3 regions of the Streptomyces sp. NBC_00647 genome follow, and region 3 is predicted to be linked to each of the others. Evidence: predicted binding sites of a transcription regulator. Region 3 holds the regulator's gene; each other region holds the start of a gene.

Region 1 (7,378 bases), 2.4 Mb from region 3:
CACCGGCCACCGGGCGGCCGGGCCGGTCACTAATCTTGCGCCATGACAACGGCTCTGATTACGGGATCGACCGCGGGAATCGGTGCCGCCTTCGCACGGCGGCTGGCGGCGGACGGGCACAACCTCGTGCTGGTGGCGCGGGACACGAAGCGGCTGCGGGAGCAGGCGACCGAGCTGCACGACCGGCACGGCATCGAGGCGGAGGTGCTCACGGCGGACCTGGCGACGGACGAGGGCATCGAAGCGGTGGCCGCCCGCCTGTCCGACCGCAGGAACCCGGTCGACCTGCTGGTCAACAACGCCGGCTTCGGCAACAAGGGCCGCTATCTGGACGTTTCGATGGCGGACGAGCTGAAGATGCTCAAGGTGCACTGCGAGGCGGTGCTCCGGCTGACGTCGGCGGCGACCGAGGCGATGCGCGAGCGCGGCCGGGGCGGCGTCGTCAACGTCGCGTCGGTGGCCGCGTTCGTGCCGCGGGGCACGTACGGGGCGTCGAAGGCGTGGGTCGTGCAGTTCACGCAGGGCGCGGCGAAGGATCTCGCGGGCAGCGGCGTGCGGTTGATGGCGCTGGCTCCCGGCTTCGTGCGCACCGAGTTCCACGAGCGGGCCGGCATGGGCACGGACAACATCCCGAACTGGATGTGGCTCGACGCCGACAAGCTGGTCGCGGCGGCACTCGCCGATCTGGCGCGCGGCCGGACCCTGTCCATTCCGGACCCGCGTTACAAGGCGCTGATGGGCGTGGTGAAGGTGACGCCACGGGCGCTGCTGGGCGGGATCACGTCGAGGACCGGGCGGAAGTACGGCCCCCAGTAAGGGCGATCACGCAGGTCGCGCGGTTCGCGCGGCAGGCGCTCGCACGTCTCGTGCGGTGGGTGGTGTCGCCCCTCCGGTGGGAGGATTGAGGGTGAATCAACCGGACCAGGGGGCCGGAGGCGGCGCCATGACATTCGTACAGTTGATTGACTGTAGAACCAGTCGGTTCGACGAGATGAACCGGCTGATGGACACCTGGGTCGAGAAGACCAAGGGGAAACGGACCGCGACGCACAGCGTCATCGGCAAGGACCGTGCCGACGCGAGCCACTTCGTGGAGATCGTCGAGTTCCCGTCGTACGAAGACGCGATGCGGAACTCGAAGCTTCCGGAGACCGACACGATCTTCCAGGAGATGGTGGCGCTCTGCGACGGGATGCCGACGTTCACGGACCTGGACGTGGTGCGCGACGAGCAGCTCTACGCGACGAACGTCCGCATGTACTTCGACATGCTGGCGGGCCCGGGTGAGCTGGGGCCGCTCAACGGGCTGATGGCGGAGAGCTATCACGACCACGATCCCGCCAACGAGCAGGACACCATCGGGCTCGACGCGGTGCGGCGCGAGATCGAGATGTGGCGCGGCGGCTTCGACTTCGCGTTCACCGTCGAGGACCAGATCACGGAGGGGGACCGCGTCTGCACGCGGTGGACCTGGAACGGCACGCACACGGGCGACTTCATGGGGATGCCGGCGTCCGGGAAGCAGGCCTCCATGACCGGCACGACCATCTTCCGGTGCGGGGAGGACGGAAAGATCGTCGAGGGCTGGTGGCAGTACGACCGGCTGGGCCTGATGGCCGGGCTCGGTGCGCTGGACGCGCTGGAGGGCTGACCGCTCCGCGCGCGCCGGACGGACAGTCCCTGGGCAACAGCCTCGGAAACGAGGGAGGTCCCCGTTCCTGATGGAACGGGGACCTCTTCACGGCGTCACGCCTCGGTGGGCGCGGCCGTCCTCATGACGTCGTGCGTCAGTGGGAGTGCCCGTGGCCGCCGTGACCGGCGTCGCCCTCGTCCTCGGCCGGCTTCTCGACGACCAGGGTCTCGGTCGTGAGGAGCAGGGAGGCGATGGAGGCGGCGTTCTCCAGGGCGGAGCGGGTGACCTTGACCGGGTCGATGACGCCGGCCTTGACCAGGTCGCCGTACTCGCCGGTGGCGGCGTTGAAGCCCTGGCCCTTGTCGAGCTCGGCGACCTTGGAGGTGATGACGTAACCCTCCAGGCCGGAGTTCTCGGCGATCCAGCGCAGGGGCTCGACGGCGGCGCGGCGGACGACCGCGACACCCGTGGCCTCGTCGCCGGTCTTGCCGAGGTTGCCCTCGAGGACCTTGACGGCGTGGACCAGCGCGGAGCCACCACCGGAGACGATGCCCTCCTCGACCGCGGCGCGGGTCGCGGAGATGGCGTCCTCCAGACGGTGCTTCTTCTCCTTGAGCTCCACCTCGGTGGCGGCGCCGACCTTGATCACGCACACGCCGCCGGCCAGCTTCGCGAGGCGCTCCTGGAGCTTCTCGCGGTCCCAGTCGGAGTCCGTGTTCTCGATCTCGGCCTTGATCTGGTTGACGCGGCCGACGACCTCGTCGGAGCTGCCGCCACCGTCGACGATCGTGGTGTCGTCCTTGGTGACGGTCACGCGGCGGGCGCTGCCGAGCACGTCCAGGCCGACCTGGTCGAGCTTGAGGCCGACCTCCTCGGCGATGACCTGACCACCGGTGAGGGTGGCGATGTCGCCGAGCATGGCCTTGCGACGGTCACCGAAGCCGGGGGCCTTCACGGCGACGGCGTTGAACGTGCCGCGGATCTTGTTCACGACCAGGGTCGACAGGGCCTCGCCCTCGACGTCCTCGGCGATGATCAGCAGCGGCTTGGAGGCGTTCGACTGGATGACCTTCTCCAGCAGCGGCAGCAGGTCCTGGATGGAGCTGATCTTGCCCTGGTGGATGAGGATGTACGGGTCGTCGAGGACGGCCTCCATACGCTCCTGGTCGGACACCATGTACGGGGACAGGTAGCCCTTGTCGAAGGCCATGCCCTCGGTGAAGTCCAGCTCCAGACCGAAGGTGTTGGACTCCTCGACGGTGATGACACCGTCCTTGCCGACCTTGTCCATCGCCTCGGCGATGAGCTCGCCGACCTGCGGGTCCTGGGCGGACAGACCGGCGACGGCCGCGATGTCGGACTTCTCGTCGATCGGGCGCGCGGTGGCGAGGAGCTCGTCGGAGACCGCCTTGACGGCCGCGTCGATGCCCTTCTTCAGCAGCGCCGGGGAGGCTCCCGCGGCGACGTTCTTCAGGCCCTCGCGCACGAGCGCCTGGGCGAGCACGGTGGCGGTGGTCGTACCGTCACCCGCGATGTCGTTGGTCTTGGTCGCCACCTCCTTCACCAGCTGCGCACCGAGGTTCTCGAACGGGTCCTCGACCTCGACCTCACGGGCGATGGTCACGCCGTCGTTGGTGATGGTGGGGGCGCCGAACTTCTTGTCGATGACGACGTTGCGGCCCTTGGGGCCGATCGTCACCTTCACCGTGTCGGCAAGCTTGTTGACGCCGCGCTCGAGGGCGCGACGGGCGTCCTCGTCGAACTTCAGGATCTTCGCCATGGGAGCGGTTCAGCCCTCTCGGAAAACTTGGGAGAAACGAACGGCGCCCCCAGCGCCCGGTTCATCAAAGGTAGCGGGGGCCAGGGGCGCAGTTCACTGCAATGCTTGGTGCGGGGTTGTCCGGGGGAAGCCCCCGGACGCCCTTACCGGGTGAATTACTTCTCGATGATCGCGAGCACGTCGCGAGCCGAGAGGACGAGGTACTCCTCGCCGTTGTACTTCACCTCGGTGCCGCCGTACTTGCTGTAGAGCACGATGTCGCCGACGGCGACGTCGAGCTCGACACGCTTGCCGTCCTCGATGCGACCCGGGCCCACGGCCAGGACGACGCCCTCCTGGGGCTTCTCCTTGGCGGTGTCCGGGATGACCAGGCCAGAGGCCGTGGTCTGCTCGGCGTCGAGCGGCTGGACCACAATGCGGTCCTCGAGCGGCTTGATGGCAACCTTGGAGCTGGTGGTCGTCACGATCCGACCTCCCCCTTCGGAGATCTCACGGGGTTAACTGTCTGAGGTGGCGACCAGGTGGATCCGTCGTCGCGGGTGCCGGATCTTCCTGTCGCTATTGGCACTCTCCAGGGGGGAGTGCCAGACCTGAGACTATGACTGCGATTAGCACTCGGTCAAGCGGAGTGCCAAAGGCGTCGGCGTGGCGTGGCCCGGAAGGTGCCGGAGCGTGGCGAACGGGCGCCCCTAGAGGTAGTTCTCCAGCCGGGCCGGCGTGAAGCCCTCCGCCTGGATGCGCCGGAGCAGCCGGACCGTGGCGTCCGTGAGATCGGGTTCGCCGAAGCCGCAGAGGATGTCGCCCGGCCTGAGCCGGTGGGCGTCGGCGGCGCGGCCGAGGACGATCGCGGCGACCCCGCAGTCGGCGGCGGCGCGCAGGGTGGTGCTGTCGTATCTGCCGTAGGGGGGCCGCAGCAGCCGGGGCCTGATGCCGAAGCGCTGCCGGAGCTTGTCCTGCTGTCCGCAGATCTCGGCGCGCTGGCCGGCATAGGGCAGGCCGCGCAGGGAGGCGTGGTCGAGGGTGTGGTTCTGGACGCTCGCGCCGACCGCGCGCAGCCGGGCGAAGTGCCCGTACCCCGGCCCGATGACACGGTCCGTGAGGAACACGCTGACCGGGAGCCGCAGTTCGCGGACCATGTCGACGAACCGGGGATCGCGCTCCACCCCGTCGTCGTACGTCAGGAAGACCACCTTGTCGCGGGTGCGCACATGGTCCACGACGGGCGGCAGTCCCGGACCCGCGGTGCGTGCGGTGGTCCGGGCGGGCGCCTTCGGTGGCGCGGCGAGCGGGCTGGCCAGGCCCCAGCGGCGGTACGCCGTCTCCTGCGGACGCACCCGCTGGGCCGCCTTCTTGCCCAGCCGCTCGATGGGGTCGACGGACTGCGCGCAGCCACCGAGCAACACCGCCGCGAGCAGTACGGCGATCACCGCCCGCACCCTCACAGGTAGTCCTCGAGGCGCGCGACCGCGTACCCCTTGCCGGTGACCGTCTTCAGGAAGCGGCGGACCATGTCGGGCATGGTGCCCTTCCAGTCCTCGCGGCCCCGGAAGTGGGTGAGGACGATGTCGCCGGGGTGCAGGTCCTGGTCGTCGTCGCGGTACTCCCAGTGGTCGACGAAGACTTCCTCGTTCCAGATGGGCGCGTACTCGACGCCGCAGGACTTGGCGGCGCGCAAGGTGTCCTGGTCGTAGTTGCCGTACGGCGGGCGGAAGAGGACCGGGCGCTTGCCGAACTGCTTCTTCATCACGTCCTGCATGCCGCAGATCTCGCGCTTCTGCCGCGCGTAGGACAGCGCGGGCAGATAGGGGTGGTGCAGCGTGTGGTTGTTGAGGGTGATGCCTCGGTCGCGCATCTTCCGGAAGTACCCGTAGTCGTCCTTGACCAGGTAGTCGCTGAGGAAGGCGGTGTACGGGATCTTCAGGTCGCTCATCATCCGCAGGAACGCGGGGTCCTTCTCCTCGCCGTCGTCGATGGTGAGGAAGACGACCTTGTCCTTGGTGGGGACGGTCGTGAAGACCGGCGGCAGCCCCAGCTCCTCCTGGCCGTCGACCTCGAACCCCTTGCGGGCCTCGATGGCCGGCTTCCTGGCGGGCGGCGCCGGGGGTGTCAGCGGCACCTCGGCGAGTCCCCAGCGCTTGGCGGCGGCGACCCGCCGGGCCTGCGCCAGCCGGAGCCGGGAGGCGTACGCGTCGAGGGCGCGGGCCGGGGGCGCCTGGAGCCGGACCTGCCGACCGTGGGCCGGCTTGGCGGCGTCGGCGTCGGCGTCGGAACCGGGGGCGGAGCCGGAGCCGGAGCCGGTCTCGGCACAGCCGGAGACGAGGAGGGCGAGGGCGAGCACGCCGACTCCCCAGCGCGCACCGGCCCCGTTTGTGCCGTTTTTATCATTTTGTCGCACGGGTCGCATGGAGCCGGATCCTCCCAGGTCACCGCCCTCCCCCAGGCCCCGACACCGCCGCCGGAAGCACACCGTCCACCGACTGGCCCACAATGGCCGGGTGAACGACGTCTCCTTCGCCTCCCTCCTCACCGCCGAGGGCCGCGCCCTGCTCGACGAGGTCCGCGCCACCGAACCGGCACAGGAGCTGGCCGTCGCCACCCGACTGCGCCGCGAGCACCCCGCCGAACTGGTCTCGGCGGCCCTCGGACAGGCCCGGCTGCGGCAGCGGGCGGCGGCGAAGTTCGGGGCCGAGGACGCCGGACGGATGTTCTTCACCCCGAACGGGGTCGAGCAGTCCACCCGGACGAGCGTGGCGGTCCACCGCGCCCAGCGGCTGCGCGCCCTGGGAGTCCGGTCCGTCGCCGATCTCTGCTGCGGCATCGGCGGCGACGCGATCGCGCTGGCCCGCGCCGGAATCCGCGTCCTCGCCGTCGACCGTGATCCGCTGACGGCCGCCGCCGCCCGCGCGAACGCCGACGCGCTGGGGCTCACGGACCTGATCGAGGTGCGCGAGACGGACGTCACCGAGGTGGACACCTCTTCGTACGACGCGGTCTTCGTGGACCCGGGGCGCCGGGGCGGCCGAGGCCGGATCTTCGACCCAGAGTCCTACTCGCCACCGCTGTCCTGGGCCGTCGGGGCGGCCCTGCGGGCTCCGGTCGCCGCGCTGAAGATCGCCCCCGGCATCCCGCACGAGGCGATCCCCGCCGAGGCGGAGGCCGAGTGGATCTCGGACGGCGGCGACGTGAAGGAGGCGGTCCTGTGGTTCGGCACGGAGCCGGGCCTGGTACGCGCCACCCTGCTGCCGGGCCCGCGCGAGCTGCGCGGACGCGGGCTGCCCGATCCGGCGGTACGGGCGGTCGGACGCTATCTGTACGAGCCGGACGGCGCCGTCATCCGCGCGCACCTCGTCGCCGAGGTGGCCGAGGACCTGGACGGCGGGCTGGTCGACGAGACGATCGCCTACGTCACGGCCGACGAGCTGCGCCCGACGCCGTACGCGTCCGCGTACGAGATCACCGACCGACTCCCCTTCAACGTCAAGAAGTTGAAGGCGCTGCTCCGGGAGCGGGAGGTCGGCGTCCTGACCGTGAAGAAGCGCGGATCGGCCGTCGAGCCGGAGGAGCTGCGGCGCAAGGTGAAGCCGCAGGGCCCCCGCTCCGCGACGGTGTTCCTGACCCGGGTGGCGGGCGCCCCGACCATGCTGGTGGGGGCACCCGCGACACCGTCTACTGGTGGTGGACCGTCTTGAGGGGTGCCAGGTTCGGCTCGGCGCCGACCGGGCCCGACCTCACGACCGTCGCGGCCTGACCGCCGTTCGTGCGGAGCGTGAAGGTGCTCTGCCGCGAACTCGTGGGCTCCAGGCCGTTGTAGTACGGGTGGTACACGAACTGGCTGCTGCTCGCGCTGATCGAGGCGCCCGCGGTGTCCAGCGCGCCCGACGCGATCGACCCGCTGCCGCCGAAGCCGACCACGAACTGCGTGCTCGCGGACTCGCGCAGCAGATAGCTCTTGGCCTCGCTCGACA
Region 2 (7,378 bases), 1.1 Mb from region 3:
GACGGGGAACTCGGGCGAGACGGCGGCACGCACCGCCGCGACGATCTCCGCCGCGAACTTCGTACGGGCCACCGGGTCGCCGCCGTACGCGTCCTCGCGCCGGTTGGTGCCGGACCACAGGAACTGGTCGATCAAGTAGCCGTGGGCTCCGTGCAGTTCGACACCGTCGAAGCCGATGCGCTCCGCGTCCGCCGCGGCCTTCGCGAACGCCTCGATGACGTCGTCGAGGTCCTGCTGGGTCATCGCCTTGCCGGTGACCTCGGCGCCCTCGGAGCCGATGCCGGAGGGACCGACCGGAGGAGCGTCCGCGAACGGCGGCTCACCAGCGCTGCGCACCATGCCGATGTGCCACAGCTGGGGCACTATCGTGCCGCCCGCCGCGTGGACGGCGTCGGCGACCTTCGCCCATCCGGCCAGCTGGTCCTCACCGTGGAAACGCGGCACCCGGTCGCTCTGCCCGGCCGAGTCGTGGCCGACGTAGGTGCCCTCGGTCACGATGAGGCCCACGCCCGCGGCGGCGCGGCGGGAGTAGTAACCGACCACGTCCTCCCCCGGTACACCGCCCGGCGAGAACTGCCGGGTCATCGGCGCCATCGCGATCCGGTTCGGGACGGTCAGGCCGTTCAGGGAGACGGGACGGGAAAGGATCTCGGCTGCGCGGGACGCGGCGTCAGCGGTCACGTGGGGGCTCCTCGGCGAGGTGGTCGGTATGACGTCGTGCGGTCGGCGAGGCAGGAGATTCCGTGCGGTATGTGCACATGCATCGACTGCCTGCCCGGTTCAACCGCTCCACCGGGCTCGACATTCCGCCGCTCCCGCACCTGACGCTGTGATCCGGGCCACGCCCGCGGAGAGCGTCCGGCGCCACGGAGCGCCCTCGTGACGGGTTGCCGACAGCGCGGAAAGCGCAGAGGACGCCTGGAGCGACGCACCCGAGCGGCCCCCGCATCCGCGGCGGTCCGCGCCACCGCGGGGCCGCGCGGCCATGGCCGACCGGCGCGCGAGGCCACGCGTGCCAGGCATCGCGCGAAGGGCGGTCCACGCCTGTCTATAAGGTGTGATCAATTCGAACGGGCCCCGAACAAAAGGAAACTGATGGGCAGACACATACGACGGATGGCCGCGCTCGCCGCGCCTCTGGCTCTCGGCGCGACCCTGTTGGCTCCCGCCACCGCTCAGGCAGAGACCGTGGTGTCCGGGAACTACACCTCGGTCTTCAACTACCCCAAGCCCACGACCTACGACTCCTCGATCAACACCTCGGTCGGCGACCTGATCGACCTCACGGCTCCCGGCTCGACCCTGTACATGGGCATGTACTGGTTCAACAGCTCGGACCTGCGGGCGAAGCTCACCGCCGCCCAGAGCCGCGGCGTCACGCTGCGCATCATCTCGGAGTCGGCGAACCGGCCCAGCAGCGACCTGGACAGCCTCGCGCTGACCGGCAACTCCACCCTCACCTGGTGCTCCCGCGGCTGCCTGGGCAACGGCTCGGGCGACACGAACGCGATCGACCACGACAAGTACCTCGTGCTCGACTCACTCACCGACGGACGCAAGAACGTCGTCTGGCAGGCCTCGCAGAACCTCGCGGGCGGACAGGACGGCGAGATCAACAACGCGGTCGTCGTGTCCGGCAACGCGACCCTCGCGTCCCGGTACCGCGCGCACTTCAACGACCAGGTCAGGCACGCCGCCGACAGCCTGCACACGACGTACGACTACACCACCGGCGACCCGACGTCCCCGGTCGAGGCGTACTTCTCCCCGCGCGACACCGCCTCGGACGCCTCCCACTACGGCAACGCCGACATCCTCGCCTCGTTCATCGACCAGGTCGACTGCTCGATCGACGGAAAGATCAGGATCTCCGCCGCCGAACTCGATCAGCGGACCACCCGCCCGGCCGTCTACGACGCCTTGGCGACGAAGCGGTCCCAGGGATGCAGCGTCGACGCGAACGCCCGCGACCTCAGTGACGGCGGCGGCAACAAGGGCATCAACGACCTGACCGCCCTCGACATCGCGGCCTACGGCAACCGCCCCGGCGGCTGCCGCTACAAGACCTCGGCGGGGTCCTCCTGCAACCACGGCACCACCCACTCCAAGTACCTGCTGACGGAGTGGAAGAAGAGCGACGGCACCCAGGTCCAGCACGTGTACACGGGCTCCCACAACTGGACCGCGGGCTCGCTGAAGACGAACGACGAGACGATTCTGCGCATCGACGACGCGGGCACCTACCAGGCCTACGTCGCCAACTTCAACAAGGTGCGCGCGAGCGCGGTCGACCTCGACGCCGCGAAGTACGGCTCGACGTCCCAGCACTACTCCCGGGTCAACGTGAACGCGAACGGCGACCAGCACTACAGCGCCATCGCCTCCGGCGGCACCTCGTCCGTCTACACCGCGGTGGCCTACGAGCAGGGCGACCGGCACGACTCCTCGGACAGTGAGCTGGGCACCGACGTGTACCTGCGCCTGTACAAGGACGGCGCGCCGCTGTGGGACGAGAAGCTCCTGAGCAACGGCAACACCGGTACCGGCACGACCTGGTCGCACCAGAAGCCCGACGTCGGCGTGGACGACCAGGGCAACGCGATCGTCGTGTGGGCCAAGGACGACGACGGCAACAAGTACGCCGACATCGCGGTGCGCAAGGTGACCCCGGACGGCACGGTCACCACCCTGCCGCGCCCGCACGCCTCCGGTGACGGAGACCAGCTGCGGCCGACGGTCGCGGTGGCCGGCGACGGCTCCTACAGCGTCGCCTGGGAGAACACGGCCGACGGCTCGACCCTCAACCAGGTGTACGCGAGCAGCTGGTCCCCGACCGGTGCGCTGCGCTACCAGGACGTCCAGGTCAGCACGATCAACTCCGGTGCCGCCGGATCGAACCGCCGGCCCGACGCGGCGATCGACGACGCCGGGAACACCGTGATCGCCTGGGAGGAGGACGCGGACGGCAACGGCGGCCTCAACATCGGTGTCGCCAAGCTGAACACCTCGGGCGCGTTCTCCGTGGCCCGCAAGGTGGGCAACTCCCTCACCGACGGACAGCAGACCAAGCCCGCGGTGGCGTCCACCGGCGACGGCCGTTTCGTCGTGGCCTGGACGGACGAGTACACCACCGGCACCGGCACGCTGGTGCGGCCGCAGCGGATCAACCAGCGCTTCTTCTCGGCGACCGGCAGCCCCGCGGCGGCGGACCGGCGGACCACCGAGGACGGCACGGACACCGGCCCCTACATCGACGGCAAGCGACCGGTCTCCGACCAGGCGGACGCCGATGTCACGGTCGCCGACGACGGCACCTTCGTCGTCGCGTGGAAGGAGGCCTTCGACGTGCTCGTCGGCAACCCGGCCACCCTGTACGCGGGCCAGGACGACGTGTGGGCCCGCGGCTTCAACGCCGACGGCACGACGACCGGCAGGTTCCCCGCCACCCGGATGAACGTGGTGACCGGCGGCGGCCAGGGCGGCCCGGCCGTGGCCGTCGCCTCGAACGGCCGGCTCGCGCTGACGTACTCGGACGACTACGACGCCAACGGCTTCAACGAGATGCGGCTGCGCGACGCGTTCGGCAACTCCTGATCACCTCTCCCGCCGCGGCTCGGACAGCCGCGGCGGGAGAGCGTGAACGCCCGAGGGCGGCACCCCCGTTGAAGGGGATGCCGCCCTCGGTCTCGTACTGCGACGAACCGCTGATCCGCGAAGGGATCAGAAGTCCATGTCACCGCCCGGCATGCCGCCCGGAGCGCCGCCGGCAGCGGCCTTCTCCGGCTTGTCGGCGATGACGGCCTCGGTGGTGAGGAACAGCGCGGCGATGGAGGCGGCGTTCTGCAGGGCAGAGCGCGTGACCTTCGCCGGGTCGATGATGCCTTCGGCGATCATGTCGACGTACTCACCGGTCGCGGCGTTCAGGCCGTGACCGACGGGCAGGTTGCGCACCTTCTCGACGATGACGCCACCCTCGAGACCACCGTTGACGGCGATCTGCTTGAGCGGGGCCTCCAGGGCGAGCTTCACGGCGTTGGCGCCGGTCGCCTCGTCACCGGTGAGCTCGAGCTTCTCGAAGACCGAGGAAGCCTGGAGCAGGGCCACGCCACCACCGGCGACGATGCCCTCCTCGACGGCCGCCTTCGCGTTGCGAACGGCGTCCTCGATGCGGTGCTTGCGCTCCTTGAGCTCGACCTCGGTGGCGGCACCGGCCTTGATGACGGCCACGCCGCCGGCCAGCTTCGCCAGACGCTCCTGGAGCTTCTCGCGGTCGTAGTCCGAGTCCGAGTTCTCGATCTCGGCACGGATCTGGTTGACCCGGCCGGCGACCTGGTCGGCAGAGCCGGAGCCGTCGACGATCGTGGTCTCGTCCTTGGTGATGACGACCTTGCGGGCACGGCCCAGCAGGTCCAGACCCGCGTTCTCCAGCTTGAGGCCGACCTCCTCGGAGATGACCTCGCCGCCCGTGAGGATGGCGATGTCGCCGAGCATGGCCTTGCGGCGGTCACCGAAGCCCGGAGCCTTGACGGCGACGGACTTGAAGGTGCCACGGATCTTGTTGACGACCAGGGTCGACAGGGCCTCGCCCTCGACGTCCTCGGCGATGATCAGCAGCGGCTTGCCGCCCTGCATGACCTTCTCGAGGAGCGGGAGCAGGTCCTTGACGTTCGCGATCTTGGAGTTCGCGATCAGGATGTACGGGTCGTCGAGGACGGCCTCCATACGCTCCATGTCGGTGGCGAAGTACGCCGAGATGTAGCCCTTGTCGAAGCGCATGCCCTCGGTGAGCTCCAGCTCCAGACCGAAGGTCTGGGACTCCTCGACGGTGATGACGCCTTCCTTGCCGACCTTGTCCATCGCCTCGGCGATGAGCTCGCCGATCTGGGTGTCGGCGGCGGAGATGGAGGCCGTGGAAGCGATCTGCTCCTTGGTCTCGACATCCTTGGCCTGCTCGAGCAGGGCACCGGAGACGGCCTCGACGGCCTTCTCGATACCGCGCTTGAGGGCCATCGGGTTGGCGCCGGCGGCTACGTTGCGCAGGCCCTCGCGGACGAGCGCCTGAGCCAGGACGGTCGCGGTGGTCGTACCGTCACCGGCGACGTCGTCCGTCTTCTTGGCGACTTCCTTGACCAGCTCGGCGCCGATCTTCTCGTACGGGTCCTCGAGCTCGATCTCCTTGGCGATGGAAACACCATCGTTGGTGATCGTGGGCGCGCCCCACTTCTTCTCGAGGACGACGTTACGGCCCTTGGGGCCGAGGGTGACCTTGACGGCGTCGGCGAGCTGGTTCATCCCGCGCTCGAGACCGCGCCGTGCCTCCTCGTCGAACGCGATGATCTTGGCCATGTGAAGTGGTCCTCCCGGACGGGGTGGATTGCTCCGGATCGTGCCCGCGCCCGCGACGGACGGCCTGCAAGCCTTGTGGTTCCTTGCCCCACAGGCCCGCGGGCCTCGCCGGCCCGATCCAAGTTCTGTCACTCTCACTGGGAGAGTGCTAACGCCAATGATTAGCACTCGACCCCTGCGAGTGCAAGCGCCTCTCATGAAAACGGGCCCCTGGTGGAGCGCACGCACGGCGCCCGGACGGAGCGCGCTCGCGGGCGCGCGCGAGACAGAACAGGGGACCCCGAGGGTGGCCGGGGACGCACGAGGGGCCCGCATCCCTGGTGGGATGCGGGCCCCTCGGCGTGAGTGCGTCGGTGGCCGTTCGCGCCCGGATCAGACGGCGAGTTTGACCATGTCCGCCTGCGGACCCTTCTGGCCCTGCGAGATTTCGAACTCCACTCGCTGACCCTCTTCAAGGGTGCGGTAGCCGTCCATCTGAATCGCGCTGTAGTGCACGAAGACGTCCGCACCACCGTCGACCGCGATGAAGCCGTACCCCTTCTCCGCGTTGAACCACTTGACGGTGCCCTGAGCCATGCCTAACTCCCCTATTACTGGCCCTTGCACAGATCCACACTTCGCGGATCCGGGTCAGACCTCACCCCCCATTGGTTGGGGGTGTGCGCCGGAACGCGTCGACCGCGGCTGAATGTATCTGTCCAACTGCCGTCTGCAACAGGTCAATCGGACGAGAATTCTGGGCATGGCTGATCGTTGAAATGCGGAGAATTCGCAAGGATTCAGGGCAAGTCGGGCCCCGTAAATGCCATAAACGGCTCAAAAAGGAGCGGTAGTTTGGCTACTTCTTGTCGGATGCCGGGCGAGGACTCATATGCGTCCGGCATGAAACCAACATCGAAAGCGAAGCGACTTCCCCAACTGTAGCGCGCTCAACCCTACAGAATTGCCCCCTCCGTTTCTCTCACGGAGGGGGCAATTCGATGAACTCAGCGTGTTCGGCATTACCGAGGGTAACGATCAGCCTCCGGCGACGGCCGGAATGATCGAGACGCCCACACCGTCCGGGGTCGCCGTCTCCAGGCCCTGCTCGAACCGGACGTCGTCGTCATTGACGTACACGTTGACGAAGCGGCGCAGCTTGCCCTGGTCGTCCAGAACGCGCGCGGCGATGCCCGTGTGGTTCTTCTCCAGGTCGGCGATGACCTCGGCGAGGGTCGTACCCTCGGCCGTCACCTCGGCGACGCCCCCGGTGTAGGTGCGCAGGATGGTGGGGATGCGGACGTTGACGCTCATGATGCGAGGCCTGCCTCTCGGAAGGAGTCGAGGTTCGGGCGGATGGTCGCGGTCAGCCCGGTGTCCGAGGCCACCGCGTCCAGAGTCTTGAGGCCGTCGCCGGTGTTCAGCACGACCGTGGTCAGAGTCGGGTCGAGGAGACCGTTCTCGATCAGCTTGCGGGTGACGCCGACGGTCACGCCGCCGGCCGTCTCCGCGAAGATGCCCTCGGTGCGCGCGAGCAGCTTGATCGCGTCGACGATCTGCTCGTCGTTCACGTCCTCCACGGCACCGCCGGTGCGTCGCGCGATGTCGAGCACGTACGGCCCGTCCGCGGGGTTGCCGATGGCGAGCGACTTGGCGATGGTGTCCGGCTTCTGCGGGCGCACGACGTCGTGACCGGCCTTGTAGGCGACGGACACCGGCGAGCAGCCCTCGGCCTGGGCACCGAAGATCTTGTACGGCCTGTCCTCGACGAGCCCGAGCTTGATCAGCTCCTGCAGGCCCTTGTCGATCTTCGTGAGCTGGGAGCCGGAGGCGATCGGCACGACCAGCTGGTCGGGGAGCCGCCAGCCGAGCTGCTCGCAGATCTCGTACGCCAGCGTCTTGGAGCCCTCGGCGTAGTACGGCCGCAGGTTGACGTTGACGAAGCCCCAGCCCTCGCCGGCCGGGTCGCCGATCAGCTCGGAGCAGAAACGGTTCACATCGTCGTAGTTGCCCTGGATGCCGACGAGCTCGCCGCCGTAGACCGCGGCCATGA
Region 3 (7,378 bases):
ACCCGGAGTCGGTCGACCCGGAGTACCTCTCGACGCTGCGTGCCGGTGGCTTCAACCGTGTCTCCTTCGGCATGCAGAGTGCCCGGCAGCACGTCCTGAAGGTGCTCGACCGCACGCACACCCCCGGCCGCCCGGAGGCCTGCGTCGCCGAGGCCCGCGCGGCCGGCTTCGCACATGTGAACCTGGATCTGATCTACGGCACGCCGGGGGAGTCGGACGACGACTGGCGGGCATCGCTCGAAGCGGCCCTCGGCGCCGGTCCCGACCACATCTCCGCCTACGCGCTCATCGTCGAGGAGGGCACGCAGCTCGCGCGCCGCATCCGCCGCGGCGAGGTCCCGATGACCGACGACGACGTGCACGCGGACCGCTATCTCATCGCGGACGAGGTGATGTCGGCGGCGGGCTTCGACTGGTACGAGGTGTCGAACTGGGCCACCTCCGAGGCCGGCCGCTGTCTGCACAACGAGCTGTACTGGCGCGGCGCCGACTGGTGGGGCGCGGGCCCCGGAGCGCACAGCCACGTCGGCGGCGTTCGCTGGTGGAACGTGAAGCATCCCGGCGCGTACGCGTCCGCCCTGGCCTCGGGCCGCTCGCCGGGCGCCGGGCGCGAACTCCTCTCCGAGGAGGACCGCCGGGTCGAGCGCATCCTCCTGGAACTGCGGCTGCGCGAGGGCTGCCCGCTCTCCCTGCTCCGCCCCGACGGGCTCGCGGCCTCCCGCCGCGCGCTGTCCGACGGGCTCCTCGAAGCCGGTCCGTACGACGCCGGTCGCGCCGTCCTCACCCTGCGCGGACGGCTGCTCGCGGACGCGGTCGTCCGGGATCTGGTGGACTGAACACTGTTCCCATGTGGTCCGCGGCCATGATCTTTCACTCGGGCGGCGCCGTGACGAAGTCGATCAGCTCCTCCACCCGGCCCAGGAGTTCCGGCTCCAGGTCCTTGTAGGAGCGCACCCGGGACAGGATGTGCTGCCAGGCCGCGCCGGTGTTCTCCGGCCAGCCCAGGGCCCGGCACACGCCCGTCTTCCAGTCCTGGCCGCGCGGTACCCGGGGCCAGCCCGGGATGCCCACGGAGGACGGCTTCACGGCCTCCCAGACGTCGATGTACGGGTGACCCAGCACCAGGGCGTGGTCGCTCGTGACCGCCTCGGCGATCCGGGACTCCTTCGAACCGGGGACCAGGTGGTCGACGAGGACGCCGAGCCGGGCGTCCGGGCCCGGGTCGAACGCGGCGACGATCGCCGGGAGGTCGTCGACGCCCTCCAGGTACTCCACGACGACGCCCTCGATGCGCAGATCGTCGCCCCACACCCGCTCGACCAGTTCGGCGTCGTGGCGGCCCTCGACGTAGATGCGCCCGGCCCGCGCGACCCGGGCCCGGGCACCAGGGACCGCCACCGAGCCGGACGCCGTACGGCTGGGACGTACGGGCGCCCCGGCCGTCGGGCGCACCAGCGTCACCACCCTGCCCTCCAGCAGGAAGCCGCGAGGCTCCAGCGGGAACACCCGGTGCTTGCCGAAGCGGTCCTCCAGGGTCACCGTGCCCGCCTCGCAGCGGATCACCGCACCGCAGAATCCGGTGCCGGGCTCCTCGACCACCAGGCCCGGGTCCGCCGGGACCTCGGGCACGGGCTCGGGCTTCTTCCACGGCGGGGTCAGGTCCGGAGAGTACTGGCGCATTCGGATGACGATAGGAGAAGTGGCGGGCGGGTGGTGTGCTGATCCCTACGACACGCCGAAGCGCGTCGCCAGCTCCTCCCGCTGCGCCCGGACGAACGCCGCGTCCACCGCCGCCCCGTGCCCCGGGACGTACACCGCGTCCTCCCCGCCCAGGTCCACCAGCCGGTCCAGGGCGGCGGGCCAGTGCGACGGTACGGCGTCCGGGCCCGCCTGGGGTTCGCCGGACTCCTCCACCAGATCCCCGCAGAAGACGATCTCGGGCGACGCGAGCGATGCGCGCGACGGGAGCGACGCGCGCGGCGCGGGCCGGGCGGGCGACGCGGGCGATCCCGGTGGCTCCGCCGACGGGGGCGCTCCGGGTGCGCCGGGGATCAGGACCGCCAGGTCGTGGCCCGTGTGCCCCGGGCCGACGTTCGCCAGCAGCACCTGGAGCCCGCCGCCGAGGTCGAGCGTCCACTCGCCGCTCACGGAGTGCCGGGGAGCGACCAGCAGGTCCGCCGCCTCGGCCGCGGCGTCCGGGTCGAGACCGTTGCGCACGGCGTCCGCGCACAGCTCCTCGCGCTCGTACGCGAAGACCGCGTCCAGCCCGACCGCGCCGAAGACCTCGACGTCCGTGAACGCCGCCGCGCCGAAGACGTGATCGAAATGCGGGTGGGTCAGTGCGAGGTGCGTCACTCGGCGCTCCGGCCCGAGGAGCCGTTCGGCCTCGGCGCGCAGCCACCCGCCCTCCGCGAGGCTCGACCCCGCGTCGATCATCAGGGCCGCGCCCTCGCCGACGACGAGCCCGACCGTGCAGTCCCAGTCCGGAAGTCGCCGCCGCCCGACCCGGGCTGCCACCCTTTCCCACCCCAGCTCTTCCCAAGTCAGCCTCATACGGCGACGCTAGCGGTGACCGGGTGCCGCGCACGACATCGCAGGCCCGCCCTTGCCGGGGTCGTGCCTCACCGCCGTACACTGGGCCGGGGAACGTTGGCACTCGCGTGCGCTGAGTGCCAGGCGAAAGCCACGAAGGCCACGAAGACCATCGAGTCGACTTCTGGAGGTGTGCGCGATGCTCAGTGAACGCAGGCTCGAGGTGCTGCGCGCCATCGTCCAGGACTATGTCGGCACCGAGGAACCGGTCGGTTCCAAGGCGCTCACCGAGCGGCACAGGCTCGGCGTGTCGCCGGCGACCGTCCGCAACGACATGGCCGCCCTGGAGGACGAGGGCTACATCGCCCAGCCGCACACCAGCGCCGGGCGCATCCCCACGGACAAGGGGTACCGGCTCTTCGTCGACAAGCTCGCCGGAGTCAAGCCGATGACCGCGCCAGAGCGGCGGGCCATCCAGAACTTCCTGGACGGTGCCGTCGACCTCGACGACGTCGTCGGGCGGACCGTGCGGCTGCTCGCGCAGCTCACCCGCCAGGTCGCCGTCGTGCAGTACCCCTCGCTGACCCGCTCGACCGTGCGCCATGTGGAGCTGCTGTCGCTCGCCCCCGCGCGGGTGATGCTCGTGCTGATCACGGACACCGGCCGGGTCGAGCAGCGCATGATCAACTGTCCGGCGCCGTTCGGCGAGACGTCGCTCGCGGATCTGCGGGCCCGGCTCAACAGCAGGGTCGCCGGGCGCCCCTTCGCGGACGTCCCGCAGCTCGTCCAGGACCTCCCGGACGCCTTCGAGGCGGAGGACCGGGGTACGGTCTCGACAGTGCTCTCCACTCTGCTGGAGACACTCGTCGAGGAGACCGAGGAGCGGCTGATGATCGGCGGTACCGCCAATCTCACCCGTTTCGGACATGACTTCCCTCTCACCATCCGGCCGGTGCTCGAAGCGCTGGAGGAGCAGGTTGTGCTCCTCAAGTTGCTTGGAGAGGCCGGGGATTCGAGCATGACCGTGCGAATCGGGCACGAGAACGCGTACGAGGGACTCAACTCCACGTCCGTGGTCTCGGTCGGCTACGGTTCGGGCGGCGAGGCAGTAGCCAAACTCGGCGTGGTCGGCCCGACCCGCATGGATTACCCGGGAACGATGGGAGCGGTACGAGCGGTGGCACGGTACGTCGGACAGATCCTGGCGGAGTCCTAAGTGGCCACGGACTACTACGCCGTACTCGGCGTGCGCCGCGACGCGTCCCAGGACGAGATCAAGAAGGCGTTCAGGAGGCTCGCTCGCGAGCTGCACCCGGACGTCAATCCCGATCCGAAGACGCAGGAGCGGTTCAAGGAGATCAACGCCGCGTACGAGGTGTTGTCGGACCCGCAGAAGAAGCAGGTCTACGACCTCGGCGGGGACCCGCTGTCCCAGCAGGGCGGTGCCGCCGGCGGCTTCGGCGCGGGCGGCTTCGGGAACTTCTCGGACATCATGGACGCCTTCTTCGGCACGGCGTCGCAGCGCGGACCGCGCTCGCGCACCCGCCGGGGCCAGGACGCCATGATCCGGCTGGAGATCGAGCTGGACGAGGCGGCCTTCGGCACCACGAAGGACATCCAGGTCGACACGGCCGTCGTCTGCGCCACCTGCAACGGCGAGGGCGCCGCGCCCGGCACCGCCGCGCAGACCTGTGACATGTGCCGCGGTCGCGGCGAGGTGTCCCAGGTGACGCGGTCCTTCCTCGGCCAGGTCATGACCTCGCGGCCGTGTCCGCAGTGCCAGGGCTTCGGCACCGTGGTCCCGACCCCGTGCCCCGAGTGCGCGGGCGACGGCCGGGTCCGGTCCCGTCGCACCCTCACGGTCAAGATCCCGGCCGGTGTGGACAACGGCACACGGATCCAGCTCGCGGGCGAGGGCGAGGTCGGCCCCGGCGGCGGCCCCGCCGGTGACCTGTACGTCGAGATCCACGAGCTGCCGCACTCGACCTTCCAGCGGCGGGGCGACGACCTGCACTGCACGGTCACCATCCCGATGACCGCGGCGTCCCTCGGCACCAAGGTGCCGCTGGAGACCCTCGACGGCATGGAGGAGGTCGACATCCGTCCGGGCACCCAGTCCGGTCAGTCGATCCCGCTGCACGGCCGGGGCGTGACCCACTTGCGCGGCGGCGGCCGGGGCGACCTCATCGTGCACGTCGAGGTCACCACGCCGACCAAGCTCGACGCGGAGCAGGAGCGGGTGCTGCGCGAGCTCGCCATACTGCGCGGCGAGGAGCGGCCCACCGGTCAGTTCCAGCCTGGTCAGCAGGGGCTCTTCTCCCGGCTGAAGGACGCCTTCAACGGGCGCTGACCCAGGCGCGGCGCGGGGTGGGAATGCCACCCCGTGCCCGCCCATCCCGGTGGCCTATGCCGGGCGGACGGCCGGATTCGGACTTGTACTGAGGACGTGACAACATGCCGTCATGTCCTCCGCACTGACCGATCTCTTCCCTCACCCGATCGTGCAGGCCCCCATGGCGGGCGGCGTTTCCGTCCCCCAGCTCGCGGCCGCCGTGTCCGAGGCGGGCGGGCTCGGATTCCTCGCCGCCGGGTACAAGACCGCCGACGGCATGTACCAGGAGATCAAGCAGCTGCGCGGGCTGACCGGACGTCCCTTCGGCGTCAATCTGTTCATGCCCCAGCCCGAGTACCCCGGTGCGGGCACCGGCTCCACCGGAGCGGTCGGCGCCGCGCTGCCTTCCGCCGCCGCCGTCGAGGTCTACGCCAACCAGCTCGCGGGTGAGGCCGCCTGGTACGAGACCGAGCTCGGCGATCCGGACAGCGGCCGCGACGACGGCTACGACGCCAAGCTCGCCGTCCTCCTCGACAACCCGGTGGCCGTGGTCTCCTTCCACTTCGGCGTGCCGAGCCAGGACGTGCTGGACTCCCTGCGCCGTGCAGGCACGCTCACCCTGGTCACCGCCACCACGGCCGAGGAAGCCCTCGCCGTGCAGCGGGCCGGTGCCGCCGCCGTCATCGTGCAGGGCATCGAGGCCGGCGGACACCAGGGCACCCACCGCGACAACCCGGAGACGGACGGCACGGGCGTCGGGCTGCTCTCCCTGGTCGCGCAGGTCCGCGAGACCGTGCAGATCCCGATCGTCGCGGCCGGCGGCATCATGCGCGGCAGCCAGATCGCCGCCGTCCTCGCCGCGGGCGCGAACGCGGCCCAGCTCGGCACCGCGTTCCTCGCCACCCCCGAGTCCGGCGCGAACGCCGTGCACAAGGAGGCGCTGACCAACCCCCTCTTCGTCCGCACGGAACTCACGCGCGCGTTCTCCGGGCGACCGGCGCGCGGGCTGGCCAACCGCTTCATGCGCGAGCACGGCCCGTACGCCCCCGCCGCCTACCCCGAGATCCACCACCTGACCTCGCCGCTGCGCAAGGCGGCCGCGAAGGCGGGCGACGCGCAGGGCATGGCGCTGTGGGCGGGTCAGGGCCACCGCATGGCGCGCGACCTGCCCGCCGGGCAGCTGGTGGACGTACTGAACGCCGAAATCGCCGCCGCCAAGACAGCGTTGTCGGCAACCGACGAGACCCCGGAAGAGGGTGCGGCCCGATGACGGCACCGGTGTTCCTGGTCGAGCACTTCGAAGCGGGCGGCGGACGCTACGTCCTCGACGGAGCCGAGGGACGGCACGCCGTCTCCGTGAAACGGCTGCGGCCCGGCGAGGACGTCGTGCTCACCGACGGGGCCGGGCGCTGGGCGGACTGCGTCGTCCTCGACACCGAGGGCAAGGACCGGCTGATCGTGTCGATGGGCTCGGTGGCGGAGGAACCGGCCGAGGAGCCGCGCATCACGGTCGTCCAGGCCCTGCCCAAGGGCGACCGGGGCGAGCTGGCCGTCGAGACCATGACCGAGACCGGCGTCGACGCGATCGTCCCCTGGGCCGCCTCCCGCTGCATCACGCAGTGGAAGGGCGACCGGGGTCTGAAGGCGCTCACCAAGTGGCGCGCCACCGCCCGGGAGGCCGGCAAGCAGTCCCGCCGGGTGCGCTTCCCGGAGGTCGCGGACGCGATGACGACCAAGCAGGTTGCCGCACTTCTGGCCAAAGCCGATCTCGCCGCCGTACTCCACGAGGACACCGAACTGGGCACCGAGCCGTTCGCGACGGCCGGCCTGCCCGGCTCCGGGGAGATCGTCCTGGTGGTCGGCCCCGAGGGCGGAATCTCCCCCGAAGAGGTCGCGCTCTTCACCGAGGCGGGCGCGAAGATGTTCCACCTGGGGCGTACGGTGCTGCGTACGTCGACGGCCGGGACCGTGGCCACGGCACTGCTGCTGGCCCGCACCGGCCGCTGGTCCTGACCCGTCACCCGCACATCCAGCAGGGATTCCATGGAACTCGCCCAGGTACGGCTGCTCGTCTCCGACTTCGCCTCCTGCTACCGCTTCTACTCCGAAGTCCTCGGCCTCAAGCCCCAGTCGGGCGCGGCAAAGGGCCCGTACGAGAAGTTCAGTCCCGTCATCGGATCGGCGGGCATCGCCCTCCAGGACCGCGCGATGATGGCCGAGATCCTGGGTGAGATCGGTGACGTGGTGACCGGGCACCGTTCGCTGGTGGTGCTGCGGGTGGACGACCTCGACACCTACTGCGAGCAGGTCGTCTCGCGCGGCGCGACCCTGCTGCACGGCCCGGCGCCCATGACGGACCGCATGCGCGTCGCCCATCTCAAGGACCCCGAGGGGAACTTGGTGGAACTCCAGGAGTGGCAGCTGCTGCTCGGCTGACGAGCGGCCCGGACCCGCCCGGCCACGGCACGGGGAACTCCTTCGGGTGGTTGTGCGCCCGATGGCCGCATGCGGTCT

Evidence for each region. The regulator HrcA, encoded in region 3, represses chaperone genes, less so after heat shock. The targets are predictions, from matches to a motif close to TTNGCACTCNGNNNNNCNGAGTGCNAA.
Region 1: the regulator HrcA is predicted to act here: its motif matches at 4,022-4,048, upstream of groES (co-chaperone GroES).
Region 2: the regulator HrcA is predicted to act here: its motif matches at 5,472-5,498, upstream of groL (chaperonin GroEL).

Annotation. Positions count from the first base shown of each region.
Region 1 is NZ_CP109040.1:6,184,230-6,191,607, reverse strand. It holds gene OG788_RS27350 (SDR family NAD(P)-dependent oxidoreductase) at 43-816, shown strand; gene OG788_RS27345 (ester cyclase) at 944-1,651, shown strand; gene groL (chaperonin GroEL) at 1,788-3,413, opposite strand; gene groES (co-chaperone GroES) at 3,569-3,877, opposite strand; gene OG788_RS27330 (polysaccharide deacetylase family protein) at 4,103-4,855, opposite strand; gene OG788_RS27325 (polysaccharide deacetylase family protein) at 4,852-5,817, opposite strand; gene OG788_RS27320 (THUMP-like domain-containing protein) at 5,909-7,102, shown strand; gene OG788_RS27315 (cell wall-binding repeat-containing protein) at 7,080-7,378, opposite strand, start outside.
Region 2 is NZ_CP109040.1:4,896,420-4,903,797, forward strand. It holds gene OG788_RS21320 (NADH:flavin oxidoreductase) at 1-681, opposite strand, end outside; gene OG788_RS21325 (phospholipase D-like domain-containing protein) at 1,096-3,594, shown strand; gene groL (chaperonin GroEL) at 3,721-5,346, opposite strand; gene OG788_RS21335 (cold-shock protein) at 5,719-5,922, opposite strand; gene OG788_RS21340 (MoaD/ThiS family protein) at 6,364-6,639, opposite strand; gene thrC (threonine synthase) at 6,636-7,378, opposite strand, start outside.
Region 3 is NZ_CP109040.1:3,819,094-3,826,471, reverse strand. It holds gene hemW (radical SAM family heme chaperone HemW) at 1-836, shown strand, start outside; gene OG788_RS16805 (DUF3097 domain-containing protein) at 871-1,680, opposite strand; gene OG788_RS16800 (MBL fold metallo-hydrolase) at 1,726-2,553, opposite strand; gene hrcA (heat-inducible transcriptional repressor HrcA) at 2,732-3,748, shown strand; gene dnaJ (molecular chaperone DnaJ) at 3,749-4,882, shown strand; gene OG788_RS16785 (nitronate monooxygenase) at 4,995-6,134, shown strand; gene OG788_RS16780 (16S rRNA (uracil(1498)-N(3))-methyltransferase) at 6,131-6,877, shown strand; gene OG788_RS16775 (VOC family protein) at 6,908-7,300, shown strand.